One region of the Thermorudis peleae genome, then DNA from elsewhere that is predicted to be linked to it. Evidence: riboswitches for the same ligand, from Rfam matches in the RefSeq annotation. Region 1 holds a riboswitch; the other holds the start of a gene.
The links. Region 1 has a riboswitch for S-adenosylmethionine ahead of metE (5-methyltetrahydropteroyltriglutamate--homocysteine S-methyltransferase). Riboswitches for the same ligand answer to the same signal wherever they lie in the genome.

Region 1 (7,353 bases):
TACACGCTCAACCTCGTCCCACGTCCTAAGCAGACAGGGCTTGTCTTACTCCAATTCGACGATCTTGTTGCGGCGATGGCGCTCGTTCCTCGCATGCTGGAATGTGAACCATCAGCAATTGAGCTGATGGACGGCATGCTTATTTCCCTCACCCGGCAACAACCAGGCTACGCACAGAAGATTGCCTTCATTACTGGCAACGCACAGGCAGTCCTTGTTGTCGAATTTTATGGTGAATCGGATGCTGAGCTGCAGGATAAAGCACAACGTCTACTCCATCATCTCGCGGGGGTCACCTTCGCCGAGGAGCCGCTCGTCATTCTTGATCCTGGGCGCCAGGCCGATGTCTGGGCAGTTCGCAAAGCAGGCCTGGGCCTTCTGATGAGCGTTCGGGGCGATGCAAAGCCGATACCCTGTATCGAAGATGTCTCAGTTCCTGTTGAACACCTCGCAGAGTATGTGGCGGAAATCAACCGCCTTGTCGCCGAGCATGGCACCAAGGCCGCCTTCTATGCACATGCGAGCGCTGGTTGTTTGCACGTTCGCCCGCTTATTAACCTTAAGACGCTTCAAGGCGTCCAGGCCATGCGCGCCATTACCGAAGGCGCAGCCGAACTTGCTGTGCGCTTTGGCGGAGTGATGAGTGGCGAACATGGCGATGGCCTCGCGCGTGGCGAGTTAAATCCTCGGCTCTTCGGCCCGACGCTCTACCAGTGTATGAAAGAATTGAAGGCCACCTTTGATCCCCAGAATCTCCTCAATCCGGGGAAGATCGTTGACTGCCCGCCGATGACTGAGAACCTGCGCTACGGCCCTGATTACCACACCATTGACATCAAGACGCACCTGAGCTTTGAACGAGAAGGCGGGTTTGCTCGAGCAATTGAAATGTGCAATGGTGCAGCGGTCTGTCGCAAACTGGGTAGCGGGACCATGTGCCCCTCGTACATGGCGACTCGCGACGAACGTGATACGACGCGAGCCCGGGCCAACGCGCTTCGCAATGCCCTTGCAGGTCGCGTGCTTACTCCCCAGCATTTCACGGATAAGCGCACCTATGAAGTGCTCGATCTTTGCCTGTCTTGCAAAGCCTGCAAGACTGAGTGTCCTTCCAGCGTGGACATGGCGAAGATCAAAACCGAATTCCTGGCGCACTACTACGCCGAGCATGGCACACCATTGCGCGCCCGTCTCTTCGGCAATATTCACGCGCTAAACAAGCTTGGCGCACCGGTGGCGCCCATTGCGAACCTGGTGCTCCATAGCCCACTTGGCAATCTCGGCAAGCGGCTGATTGGCGTTCATCCCGCACGGTCACTGCCACATCTTGCTCGGCAACCATTTGACGCGTGGTTCCGCAACGTCCATATACCACGCGGTGATGGTACTCGCGGCCCAGTCGTCTATTTCCATGACACCTTTACTACATACAACTATCCGGAAATCGGCCGAGCGGCAGTTGCTGTCCTTGAGACAGCGGGCTATCGTGTCATCCTTGTCGAGCGCCGCGCCTGCTGCGGCCGGCCGATGCTCTCCAAGGGATTAGTTGAGCAGGCACGCACCAATGCACGCAAGAACGTTGCGCTTCTTGCGCCATACGCCCGAGCCGGTATCCCGATTGTTGGCACTGAGCCAAGCTGCATTCTCACGTTTCGCGATGAATACCGCGATCTTTTGCCAAATTCGCCAGATGTTGAACTCATTGCAAGCCAGAGCTTTATGATTGATGAATTTCTTGCGCGTGAACTGCAGCACGGGGTGCAGCTACCCTGGAAAGCAGAAGCTGGCCCACACGTCCTATTCCATGGGCATTGTCACCAGAAGGCACTTATTGGAGTTGGACCAACGCTGCAGGTGCTGCGCGCAGCAGGGTGCACGGTCGAGGAAAGCGGCGCAGGTTGCTGTGGCATGGCTGGCTCATTTGGCTATGAAACAGAACATTATGAGATCTCTCGCAAGATTGGAGCAGAGCGACTCTTCCCGAAAGTTGCAGCACAAGCACCAGACACCGTAATCGCTGTCGCTGGTGTTTCCTGCCGAGAGCAAATTGCGCACTTTACTGGACGCCGCCCAGTACACGTTGTTGAGGTCCTTGCGAGTCGTCTCGAGCCAGCTGTCCAATCAGCCGCAGAGCCTACGGGGGTGGCGCTTGCGGCCGAATAACCGAGCGGCCGAACATAGTCGAGGGCGGGGAGAACTCCCCGCCCTCGCTACTTTACACGCTGAAGGAGCACGTTGCTAGGCATCGACACGGGCGAGATAGCGCTCCCGCATGCGTCGCGCGGCCTCAACCATATTCGTCAGTGAGGGCCAGACCTCTTCGGGCCGACGCGTCTTTAACCCACAGTCAGGGTTGACCCAAAGCTGGCGAGGATCCAGAATCTCGGCAGCACGGAGGAGCAACGATTCAATCTCATCAACACTTGGCACGCGTGCTGAGTGCACGTCATAGACGCCGGGGCCAATTTGACGTGGGTAGCGATAATCCTGAAACGCACGCAGCAATTCTCCCTGGCTTCGACTATTTTCGATTGAAATCACGTCCGCATCCAACGCATCAATAGCTGCAATGATGTCGTTAAACTCGCTGTAGCACATGTGAGAGTGAATTTGTGTTTCATCCCGCACACCTGAAGATGCAAGACGAAACGCCTTCACGGCCCAATCAAGGTAGTCATCCCAATCCTTCCGCCGTAGCGGCAACCCCTCACGGAGCGCCGGCTCATCGATTTGAATAACCTGGATTCCCGCAGCTTCAAGATCACGTACCTCATCGCGGAGCGCCAGCGCAATCTGATAGGCAACTTCGCGTCGTGGCAAATCTTCCCGGACAAACGACCAGTTGAGAATCGTTACTGGCCCAGTCAGCATACCTTTCACTGGCTTTGCCGTGAGCGATTGTGCATAGCGACTGACGTCGACCGTCATCGGCTTAGGGCGATAGATATCGCCAAAGATAATGGGTGGGCGCACAGCACGACTGCCATAGGACTGCACCCAGGCATGTTCCGTTAAGACAAACCCGGCAAGTTGCTCCGCGAAGTACTCGACCATATCACTCCGTTCAAACTCGCCATGTACGAGTACATCGAGGCCGATTTCTTCCTGCCGGCGAATCACGTCGGCAATGCGCTCGCGAATAAACTGCCAGTACGCTTCATCGCTTAACTTCCCACTGCGCCAGCGCGCACGAGCGGTCCGCACATCTTGTGTCTGTGGGAAACTGCCAATTGTTGTCGTGGGGAAGAGGGGCAGTTGAAGACGTGCCTGCTGGAGTGGTGCACGCACGTTATATGGCGAGCGACGGCGAAAATCATCCTCGCTCAAGGCAGCGATACGCTCTCGTGTTGGCCGGTGGTAGAGCTGGCTGGCATCAAGACCAAGGCGGAAATACTCGGCGTTTGCTTCAAGCTCAGCTAGAATCGCTGACCGGCCCTCATTGATCCCACGTGTTAAGATCACGACCTCTTCTAGCCGTTGTTCAGCAAACGCGAGGAGTGCACGCACGTTTTCCGGCAAGTGCTCCTCGAGTCGCACATCGTGTGGAACGTGGAGCAGGGAACACGACGGTTGTACCCAGAGCAGAGCAGGATCAACGTGCTCAGCTAGCTCCTCCAGCAACTCCAGTGCTTCAACCAAATTCGTTCGCCAGATATTGCGACCATTGACCACACCAGCCCCGAGGACTTTCCCGGCAGGGAATCCGTGCTCATTGAGCAGTGAAAGATTCTCTGTCCCACGAACAAAGTCAAGGCCAATCCCTTCAATGGGCAAGGCTGTCACAAGGTGCCAACTCTCAACATCGAGACTGCCAAAGTAGGTTTGCACGAGAAGCTTTGGACGATGAGAGAGTGATCCAAGCATTCGATAGGCTTGTCGGACAAGGGCCAGCTCCTCGGCAGTACGATCCTGGACGAGGACGGGCTCATCAACTTGCACCCACTCGGCGCCTGCATCTGCCAGGCGCTCGAGGACGCGTGCATAGATGGGTAGAAGTGCAGCAAGGTGATCAGCGAGCGGTCGTGAATGATGCTTCCCGAGCAGAAGCAAGGAGACCGGGCCAAGCAGCACAGGCTTTGCTGCACGGCCAAGCATCGTTGTCGCTTCGACAAATTCATCAAACGGCTTCGTGCTCGCCAGTGCAGGCTCAGGTCCCTGAAATTCAGGGACGAGGTAGTGATAGTTCGTATCGAACCACTTCGTGAGTTCAAGCGCTGGAATACCTTCGGCTCCCCGTGCCATGGCAAAGTAGGTTGACAAACTCACCGTTTCCTCACGCGGGCCAAAACGCTCGGGAACAAGTCCAACCAGGCAAATAGCGTCGAGAACGTGGTCATAGAAGCTGAAATCATTGCAGGGAATCAAGTCAATGCCAGCCTGTTGCTGCACCTGCCACATCGCTCGGCGGATTGCCCGGCCCGTCTCTACCAGCTGCGCTTCATCAAGGGTCCCTGCCCAAAAGCCTTCAAGAGCACGTTTGAGCTCCCGGCGCTTGCCAAGGCGTGGATAGCCAAGAGTCGAACTTTGTGCCATGCTGCACCCCCATACACAATGTGCCCTCCACAGAACCGTGGAGGGCACTACCAGCCAATATCCTCACGTCCTTAGACGCGCATCGTGCGGAAACTTTCCGCCGGCATTGGCACCTGGCGCGATCGCGCTGGTTGCCGGGTTTCGTCGGGCCGTTCCCTCCACCACTCGGAATGCGCGTCATCAGCGCATAATGTTCTGGCTCACGATACCACGACCTGCCTCAACCGTCAATCAACTCGCCGCGCAACGAGGCTAAACAACTGCGGGATGGGCGGAACATGGGATGGCGGATACCAGCGCTCCTCGCGCAACACCATTCCAGATCGTAGCGCGTAGGGGCATCCTGCGTACTCAGTAAACTGCTCGATCTGCAGTCCAGCCCCAAGCACCGCTGAGAGAATATCGCCAATCCCCCAGGCAAATTCATATGCCGGCCGACCATTCTTCCACGTTTGTGTAGGAACCTGTCCAGTACGCAAGGTCTCCTCAAAACCGATATAGTCACCCACACCATCGGGATTCTCGAGGAGGGACGACGAACCAAACCCAGCATAGGGATAGCACACCTGCCAATCATCGTCGAACATTCCAAGCACAGGATGGAAATCGATTGCAATAAGCCGACCATTTGGAGTAAGCACGCCAGCGACGCCCTGTGCCCATGCGCGGAGGTCAGGCAGCCAGCAAAACACTCCATAGGAAACAAAGACAGCATCGAACTGCTGCCCATTGTGTTGCGCCTGCGGTAGCCAGTCATACACATCAGCACGGACAAACGTGGCAGGAATGCCAAGACGTTGGCGCAATTCCTCCGCAGTCGCAATTGCCGTGTCACTTATATCGACGCCGACAACCTCTGCACCAAGAAGCGCAAGGCTCAACGTGTCGACACCGTCATTGCATTGAAGATGGGCAATCCGTTTACCCGAAACATCTCCGAGCAGTGCGCGTTTTTCAGCGTGGAGCGTACCAATACCCGAGCGAAGTTGCTCTTGCAGCGTGGCCTTATGTTGCTGATGCACCAAGGTCGCCGCATTCCACGAGCGACGGTTCGCCTCGCGTATCGTTTTCCACTGTTCGCTTTCGTGCATCCCTTATCTCACTCGATTCCGTGTGCGCTTTACCGTTCAGCGACAGAGACTGCTTCATTCGAGCCCTGATTCGCACCGGCCTGTCCAGCTCGGCGCTCCTCAGCTACGAGCTGCCGGATCATGCGAGCGATCTCCGGCGGCATGATATAGACGCGTCGGCCAACCCCTTCGTCACCGCCAGCGCGAAACTCGAGCGGTTCCCGCTTATGCTCAAAGCGGCGCATTGCATGGCCTACTGAGCTGAGTCGTCCGCCAATGACACGAGCGGGCAAACCTAGCGCCTGCTCGAGGTCGGTCATCGGATAGCCCTCAGGACGTTTCGCAATTTCGGCAAGAATTTGCCGAGCCCCGCCCTTCAATCGACTCCAAAACTGCTGAAACTCCTCGAACGTCCAGCTTTCTTCCTCGCCTGAAGACCGCGGCTGTTCCACGGTCTCTTCTGCTTCAATTCCGCCACTTGCCATCCCAGCCAGACGTTGCAACACCGCTTGAATTGCTTCAATTTCTTGAGAATCGCCTTCAATCGTAATGACGATCCGTGCCATCGACTATTCCTCCAAAAGAGGCCGAGAACTACCCCCACAGCACTAGCATCAAAGTATAGAGGATATAAGCATTGTTGCAAAGCTTATACTCGAAAGTACCTTTTACCTACTTCACAAATCACTTTCGACACTATCCCTGCCATGATATACCCTCGCGTGCAAAGAGCCCCTGCGCTCCACCACCACGCGCGGCAAGGATGCCAGCTGGCGCAAAGTAGGCGAAGGAAAAGACTGCCTGCTCACCAGCATGCTTGCCAGGCAACGGCATGAGCCGCGCCGTTAACGGCTTATCGAGCGTCACCGCAAGCGTTGCCATGTCGAGGACAAGGCCACGGAGCTCGGCTGCCGTAATGTCACCTGGGAGCGGCACAACATCCAAACCGAGTCCGCAAACCGCCGACCAGACCAAGAGATCGGATACGCCATACCGCCCTTCGGCAGCACGTTTGGCCAGCACACTATCTTCAAGAACGGGTAGCATCAGCCCACAAAAACCTGTTTTGGGCAATGGCACACGTTTCAGCACACGAGTAATCAGTGCCGCAACGAAGAGGGTACCCGGCGATCCGAACCAGTCGACGCCCAATCGTTCGAACGCTGCCGCAATGCTTCGGTCGTCACGCGGAAACGGAGCAAGCGAGATATCGATGCCAGCAAATGGCACTCCGGTGGCGCGAGCAAGCGCCTCTGCCGCCTCAACAACACGCCGCCCTTCGGTTGTCACCTGTTCAAGGAGCCGCGCTTCAGCATCGTTGAGCGTACTCGCTTGGGAAAAAGCGTCAACAGCGAGATCGGCAGCTTCCCATGCAACGGCAAACCGCGGCGAAGCATCAGGCTCATGATAGCCGGCTGGGAAGAAGGGAATTCCCGCTGGACAATTTGCCAAAGCAGCGAATCGAACATTCCCAAAACCGTCAGGTGTTCGCTCGGCAAGGGTTCGTATCACCGTAACCGCTGCTGCAATCGCTTCCAGTGAAATCGTTCCACCACGCTCGGCAACGATAACTGAGCCGAACGCTGTCTCGACATTGACAAGCGCTTCAATAAGCAGAGGGATCCAGTCAAGATGTGCTGCATCGACCGGCCCAAGTGAAACGTAATCAAAGCCAAGAATGCCAGCAACACGAGCAAGCGCTTGCGCATATTCCACTGTATTCTCACGTGTCAAGCCCGTAACCGCAGCC
Region 2 (7,353 bases), 470 kb from region 1:
CATCGCGAGCGAGTGCTTCTTCAATTGGCCCGGCCACACCACCGGGCAAGGCAGAAAAGACGATGGGACTCTGCAGCGGCTCTTCGTAGTGCTTCACTGGCAGGTTGAGCACGCTCTCGGGCGGCCGCGCGCTAATCCGCCAGTCGCAGACGTCGCTGTATCGCTTGCCAGCTGAGCGCTCACTGCCGACAAGCTCAGCGAGCCGAAACCAGGGGTGATCAGCCAGAAGCTGGACAAAACGCTGCCCAACACTGCCCGTTGCTCCGAGTACGGCAACATCAAGACGGTCTGGCATTCCATCCTCCTTCCACTTCCTCGTTACCCCGAACTCTGCCTTGCTCGCCATACAGAAAAAGCCGGCAGAGGAGGCATCCTCTGCCGGCCGATCATGCAAACGGTCGCGCACTACCCGTGACCGCCCGCCTGATCGCCGGCGGGCTTAGTAGTCCACTGTGTTCCGTTCTGGATCAGTATTCGACGTTGCATACTCGCCTCTTGCGTTCACGCCGTCCAGCTCATACGCTGGAGGTCGTTGTTAGGCTGACTGTAGCAACAGAATATGACGTTGTCAAGGACCACAGTGAAAGGATTGGAAATGGAACAACTGAAAACCGTCAACCTAGCAATCCTCGGAGTCGGCACAATCGGGCGCGCTGTCGTCCGGTTGATTCACGAGCAGAGTGATCGGATCGCGGAGCAAACTGGCATCCAGCTCACGATCCGCTATGCGATGGCACGGTCGATCGAGCGGGTCAAAGCAGCCGGACTCCGCCCTGAACAAGCAATCACTAGTGCCGAACCAGCCCTCGCCGATCCCAACGTCGACGTTGTCGTTGAAGTACTCGGTGGGGAGGAACCAGCAGCCAGTATCATGCACGCAGCCCTTGAACGCGGCAAGCATGTCGTGACAGCAAACAAAGAGGCGCTTGCGAAGCATTTCGCTGCCCTCTCCGCCATAGCACGAGCGAACAATCGCGCGTTGCTCTTTGAGGCGAGCGTCGGCGGCGGCATTCCTCTCATGGCGAGCCTTCGGCAAATCCTTGCGACCAACCGCGTGAGCCAGCTTCGCGGCATTGTTAACGGCACGACGAACTTTATTCTCACGCAGATGGCTGAGCACAGCACTCCGTATCACGAGGCGCTGCAGGAGGCACAGCGTCTTGGGTACGCTGAACCCGACTCGACAGCCGATGTCGAAGGCTACGACGCAGCATACAAGCTGGCGATTCTCGCATCGCTTGCTGCCAAGAAGCAGATCCATCCTGAGAACATTGAGCGGATCGGGATAACGCAGGTCACGCCGGAGGAAATTGCTGAAGCGCGCCGTCGCGGCGGCGTAATAAAACTCTTGGCTCAGGCCACTGAGGAAAACGGCACCTGGCGCCTCCGCGTTGCACCGGAGTTTGTCCCGGGCGATAGCTTACTCGCCCACGTGCGCCTGAACTTTAATGCCATCGAGGTAACAGGCGACCGCGTCGGCACTGTCGTCCTCTACGGACAAGGCGCAGGCCCACTACCGACGGCGAGTGCAATCGTGAGCGATGTGCTTGATGCAATCCGGTTTGGCGGCGCACTAACGCCGGCGATCGCGCCAGCATAGGCCGCCTTACGGACAACTGAGGAACGCGGCAATCACTGGACCAATCTGGTCAAAGTCCTTTAAGAACGCATCGTGGCCATTGGGAGAATCAAGCTCCCAATAGGTCACGTCTTTGCCAAGGCGTGCCAGCCGCTCAACCATGTCGCGGATTTGCGCTGGCCAGAAGAGGATATCGGAGCGAATGCCAATGGCAAGCACGCGCGCGGTGATGCGGTCGAGGCCGGCATCGTAGCCACCGCGTCCCCGGCCCAGGTCGTGTGAATCCATCGCCCGTGTCAGATAGAGGTAGCTGTTGGCATCGAAGCGCCGGACGAGCTTCTCGCCCTGGTAATGCAAATAACCCTCAACGTCGTACCGGCCGAGAAATTCTGGCCATGCGGTATACCGCGCCTCTTCGCGGCGATGGAACCTCGCCGTCATGAGTTCATCAGACTGGTAGGTGATGACACCGAGCATCCGGGCAATCGCTAGACCCGTTGCCGGTCCCTGACCATCCTCATATTCTCCGTTGTTCCACGCAGGATCGAGCATGATGACACGCCGCTGCACTTCGTTATATGCAATGCCTTGATCGCTGAATTGGCCAGATGCAGCGATCGGGATAATGCGCTCGACGCGCTCGGGATACATCGCTGCCCACTCGAGCACCTGCATGCCTCCAAGGGAGCCACCGACCACAGCAAAGACTTTCTGAATGCCGAGGAGGTCAAGCAACCGTGCTTGGGCATTCACAATATCCCGGACAGTGATCTTGGGAAAGCGGAGGTTATAGCGGCGGCCAGTCAGCGGATCAATCGAGCGGGGGCCAGTCGAGCCATAACAGCTGCCGAGGATATTGCTACAGATCACGAAGTAGCGGTTCGTATCAATCGGCGCCCCAGGGCCAACCATTGGCTCCCACCAACCTGGCTCATCACCTAGGCCGTGGGACGCAACATGGCTGTTGCCCGTCAATGCGTGGGCGACAATCACCACATTATCGCGGGTTGGTGACAGTGTTCCCCAGGTTTCGTAAGCAATGTCAACGATAGGAAGAACAGCCCCTCCTTCAGTAACGAAGGGATTATCCGGCGTCGCAATGCGGGCAATCGTTGGTGTTGTAATACACGGGGCGGTCACAGCTGTTACGGTCATCGGTGCGTCTGCTCCCTCCAATGCACCATCCAAATATGGGATGTGCGACAAACTCTCCCCTCGCACAGCGCAATCGCCGTCGAGTAATCACTGGTTGTGGTGGAGGGAGTAAAGAAAACCTCCACACAAAGGTGGAGGGCATTCTTTTCGGCGCTCATCGTGCGGAGCTTCTGCACTCCGCCGGCATTGGCACCTGGCGCTGGCGCGCTGGTTGCCGGGTTTCGTCGGGCCGTTCCCTCCACCGCTCTTGATGAGCGCCGGCCTCTTGCGTTGTTGCCGATCAGGATAGCAGAAGAATACCACGATGTCAAGAGCGTCTGCGGTAACATGGCGCCGTTGCTATTACAAAGCTCAGCAAGAGCAGTTTGGAGGCACGTTATGTACGGGATTGCGCTTGGCAGTCCTTCCGGCACTGTACCACCACTGCCCTCGTTTTCGGCACGTCACTACGCCCAGGCGCAGGCACGTCCGCCAAGCAGGAGAAGACAATACAGTGTTCACCCTTGCAAACACGTTGTTGTTCGGACCATACTGAGGGGCTATGATGCCGGGAGGAGGTTACCCATGAACAACAGCGGACTCGAAAAGCTACCGACGCAACAACAGGCTCACCTGCGGCTGGAAGGAGCACGCTACCACGCTCGTGAGGCAGCGATGGCAATTGAGGCCAAAGATCAGGTGCGCGTCGAAGCAGCTATCTGTGCTGGCATTGATCAGGCGCTCAAAGCGCTGACGGCCGCACTCCATGGCCTCAACTTGCTCCTTCCTCAGCCGTTGCCAGCCTCACGTCTCTCCCGGCGTAACCTTCGCGAGCGGTTCCGTTCTGTTGAAGCCCCAAGCCGTACTCTTGACCTGCTTGACCAAGCGGCCCAACCGGAAGAAGGCTGGCTCTGGTGGCTCGAGGCCAAAGACGCCGCCAGCCCGTTCGCAGCGTTAGTTCGCCCCTCAACTGCTCCAGGGCGCCCTTTCGAGCTCTGGCGTGACCCACTTGACCACAGCCGTGGCCTTGAAGAGCATGCACCAGACCAGTATCTCCTCGACGCCATTGCTCGCATTAACACGCTCATTGGGCAAATCGCTGCACTTGCGCCACACGACGCCAAAGCGTTCCAAGACGCTGCCCGCCGACTTCCCGGTCGTTTGATCTAAATGGTGTCAGAAGGGTTGTCATCGGAGCTGACATAAGCTATACTTGCGCTGGCTAGCCGCTGCAATATATGGCTGGAGAAGGACAGACGGATACCAGTGCAAGGTGCACGGCAGCTTCAAGGAAGATTTGCTCACATCTTCGCGCTGCGCTTTCCCATTTTGCTCGCCCTATACGGGTTTCTGTTTGTGTTTCCGTAGTGCATTACCGCCGTAACGGCGGCTTTTTTCATGGGGTACGTAAGAGCAATGGAGAGGAGGAGAGCCGCCGCGGTTGTCGATCGGTATGTCGCAGTGGAAGTCAGTTGGATTGGCACGTGAGTGAGGAAGGAAAGGACAGCCGACGATGGAATAGGGAAACCAGGTGCAGCAATTTTTGCGGGGTCCCTTGACCCGACGACAAATGCTGCGTCGAGCCTTGGCACTCGGCGTAGGGGTCTCCGGCGCAGCGCTCCTTGCGGCATGCGGCGGGGGCGGCAATGCCACACCAACGGCTGCTCCGGCTCAAGCAACCAAAGCGCCGGCCCAGCAGGCTTCGCCAACGACTGGTGGCACAAGCATGGGGAGTCCAACCGCTGCGGCGACGGCCGGCGCGACACCTTCGGCTGCGGCAACAGCGACTGGGCAGAAATTCACCATTGAGCCAGCGAAGCACAAAGGTGGCACTCTGATTGAAGGGAGCTTCGCTGACGCGAAGACCCTGAATCCCGTTCTTGTCAGTGACACCGCATCGGGTGCCGTATCCGGGCTCATTTTTGAAGGCATGATCTTTATTGACCCCCAAACTGTGCTACCCGCTGGACGTTTAGCAGAGAAGTGGGACATTTCCTCGGACGGTATCACATACACCTTCATGCTTCGCAAGGGCATCAACTGGCAAGACGGCCAGCCATTCACTGCCAACGACGTCAAGTTCACTTACGACATGCTCATGAATAAGGACACCAAGTCGCCGCGCACTGCTGAATTGACTGAACGGGTTAAGTCGGTAGACGTCGTTGATGATCACACGATCAAGTTCACGCTGAATGCGCCAGCTGCTCCGTTCCTTGTCTCGAATACGGTCTACGGTATTATTCCTCAGCACATCTTGAAAGACGTGCAACCAGCAAATTTGGCAAAAGATCCATTCTCGACTGGGCAGAAAGGTCGTACCATCGGTACTGGTCCGTTCATGTTCGAGGAATGGGTCAAGGATGACCACATCACGCTGGTGAAGAACCCCAAGTACTGGCAGGGCGAGCCAAACCTTGACCGCTACATCTACAAGGTCGTTCCTGATTCGAACGTTGTCGCACAGCAACTCAAGACTGGTGAGATTGATTACGGTGGGATTGATCCTTCTCAAGTGCAAGATATCAAGAGCCAGCCGAACCTCAATGTGGTGGTCTATGACACCTTCTCATTCACGTTCTACTCCTACCAGCTTGACCCACAGAAGACGACGCTGTTCCAAGAGAAAGAAGTTCGGCAGGCATTGCTCTACGCTCTCGATCGCGAAGCGATGATCAAGTCGATCCGGCTTGGTTACGGCCGGGTTGCGGTCGGCACCATGCCAGTTCTCTCCTGGGCATATAATCCTGACGCGATCAAGCTGAAGTACGAGTACAACCCGGATAAGGCCAAGCAACTGCTTGACCAGGCTGGCTGGACACCTGGCCCTGACGGTATCCGGCAGAAGAATGGCAAGCGGCTCTCCTTCACGGTCTACACCAATGCTGGCAACAAGATTCGCGAACAGTACGTTGCCGTCTTCCAAGAGCAGTGGAAGAAGATCGGCGTCGAATGCAAGCCGCAGACAGAAGAATGGAATGCCTTCCTCAACCGCATCACCGGTAGCAAGGATTTCGAAATGTTCCTCGTCGGCTTCGTCTGGGATGTCGACCCTGATCAAAGCACCATGTGGAAGAGCTCGGCCTACGAAGGCGGGTTTAACATGAACAAGTACAGTAACCCGCAGGTCGATCAACTCCTCGACGAAGCTATCAAGACAACCGATGTCCAGAAGCGCAAGGATCTCTACACCCAGATGCAGAACATCATTATGGAGGATTTGCCAAACGCGATCCTCGATTTTCCGCAGGCAATCGCGGTCGTTAACAAGCGCGTCCATAACCTCTTCCCGAATGCCGTTGACGACCGCTTCAATGCCCATCAGTGGTGGGTAGAAAGCTAGTGCATGCGGTCAATGGCGAGGCGAGCGAGGGGAATCCCCTCCTCGCCTCGCTGATTGCGTAATGGAAGGCACGTCGTATGGGTCGCTACATCCTCTGGCGTCTCATTCAACTCATCCCAATTGTCATTGGCATTACCTTCGTGACCTTCGCCATTGCCAACCTTGTGCCTGGGAGCCCGCTATCCGACCTGGCATTCCAGCCGGGCATTCGGCCAGAAGATATTGCGCGAATCCGTCATCAGCTTGGCCTTGACCAACCGATCTACATTCGTTACTTCCAGTGGCTGAGCAACATTGCCCGCGGTGACCTTGGTATCTCGCTGGTGACCTATCAACCCGTCAGCAAGCTCATCATGGAAAAGCTGCCGAACACGCTCTTGCTGACCGGTACATCCCTCCTTTTGGCACTCCTTGTTTCAATCCCCATTGGTGTGTTCGCTGCTGTGAAGCGTAATTCCTGGTTCGACCAGATCACCACAGTTGGCGCTGTAGCAGGCTTTGCCGTTCCAACGTTCTGGCTGGGTCTGATGCTCATCATTGTTTTCTCCGTCAAATTCCGCGAGTGGGGTCTGCCGAGTCTCCCGCCTGGCGGCATGTACGACCTGCGAAGTGGTGGGGGTATCGGCGACCGCATCATCCACTTGATCATGCCGGCGTTCACCCTCGCCTTCGTTCAGACAGCCGGGTGGACGCGCTATATCCGCTCGCAAATGCTTGAAGTCTTGCGGCAAGACTATATGCGCATTGCCGAGGCGAAGGGCTTGCCACAGCGCTTGGTCATCTTCCGCCACGGCTTTCGCAATGCGATTCTGCCCTTAGTGACGCTGTTGGGACTCGATCTCCCCGGACTCTTCAGCGGCGCCGTGATCACTGAAACGATTTTCTCGTGGAATGGTCTTGGACGACTGATCGTCGACTCAACGTTCAAGCGTGACTATACCGTGATTATGGATACCGTGCTGTTCATCTCGATCCTGACGGTGCTCGCAAACCTGTTGGCAGACATTGTCTATGCCCAGCTTGACCCGCGCGTGCGCTTTGATTAGCAGCGCACAGCAGGAAAGGGTAGAGAATCATGGTCGAGGCAGAACGACAGTTTGGCTCAGCGTCAGGTGAAGCGGGTGTCCTTGTCCGGCCAGACTTAAGCCGGGCAGCACGAACGAAGCAACGCGGCTACTTCGAACAAGCCTGGATGCGCTTTCGCCGTAACCGTTTGGCAGTCCTCTCCTTGATTGTGACAGTCCTCATTATGGCGTTCAGTTACGGTGCTCCGCTGATTTCCCACTTCATCACGCAT

Region 2: it holds a riboswitch for S-adenosylmethionine, as region 1 does, so the genes downstream of both, metX (homoserine O-acetyltransferase MetX) here and metE (5-methyltetrahydropteroyltriglutamate--homocysteine S-methyltransferase) in region 1, are expected to answer to the same signal.

Annotation. Positions count from the first base shown of each region.
Region 1 covers NZ_JQMP01000003.1:820,526-827,878, reverse strand. The annotation lists gene N675_RS06815 (FAD-binding and (Fe-S)-binding domain-containing protein) at 1-2,163, shown strand, start outside; gene metE (5-methyltetrahydropteroyltriglutamate--homocysteine S-methyltransferase) at 2,239-4,533, opposite strand; SAM riboswitch class I at 4,610-4,710, opposite strand; gene N675_RS06805 (class I SAM-dependent methyltransferase) at 4,761-5,624, opposite strand; gene N675_RS06800 (hypothetical protein) at 5,654-6,169, opposite strand; gene N675_RS06795 (DUF711 family protein) at 6,300-7,353, opposite strand, start outside.
Region 2 covers NZ_JQMP01000003.1:1,288,294-1,295,646, reverse strand. The annotation lists gene asd (aspartate-semialdehyde dehydrogenase) at 1-295, opposite strand, end outside; gene N675_RS08900 (homoserine dehydrogenase) at 596-1,600, shown strand; gene metX (homoserine O-acetyltransferase MetX) at 1,607-2,734, opposite strand; SAM riboswitch class I at 2,886-2,991, opposite strand; gene N675_RS08890 (hypothetical protein) at 3,299-3,883, shown strand; gene N675_RS08885 (peptide-binding protein) at 4,245-6,056, shown strand; gene N675_RS08880 (ABC transporter permease) at 6,134-7,102, shown strand; gene N675_RS08875 (ABC transporter permease) at 7,132-7,353, shown strand, end outside.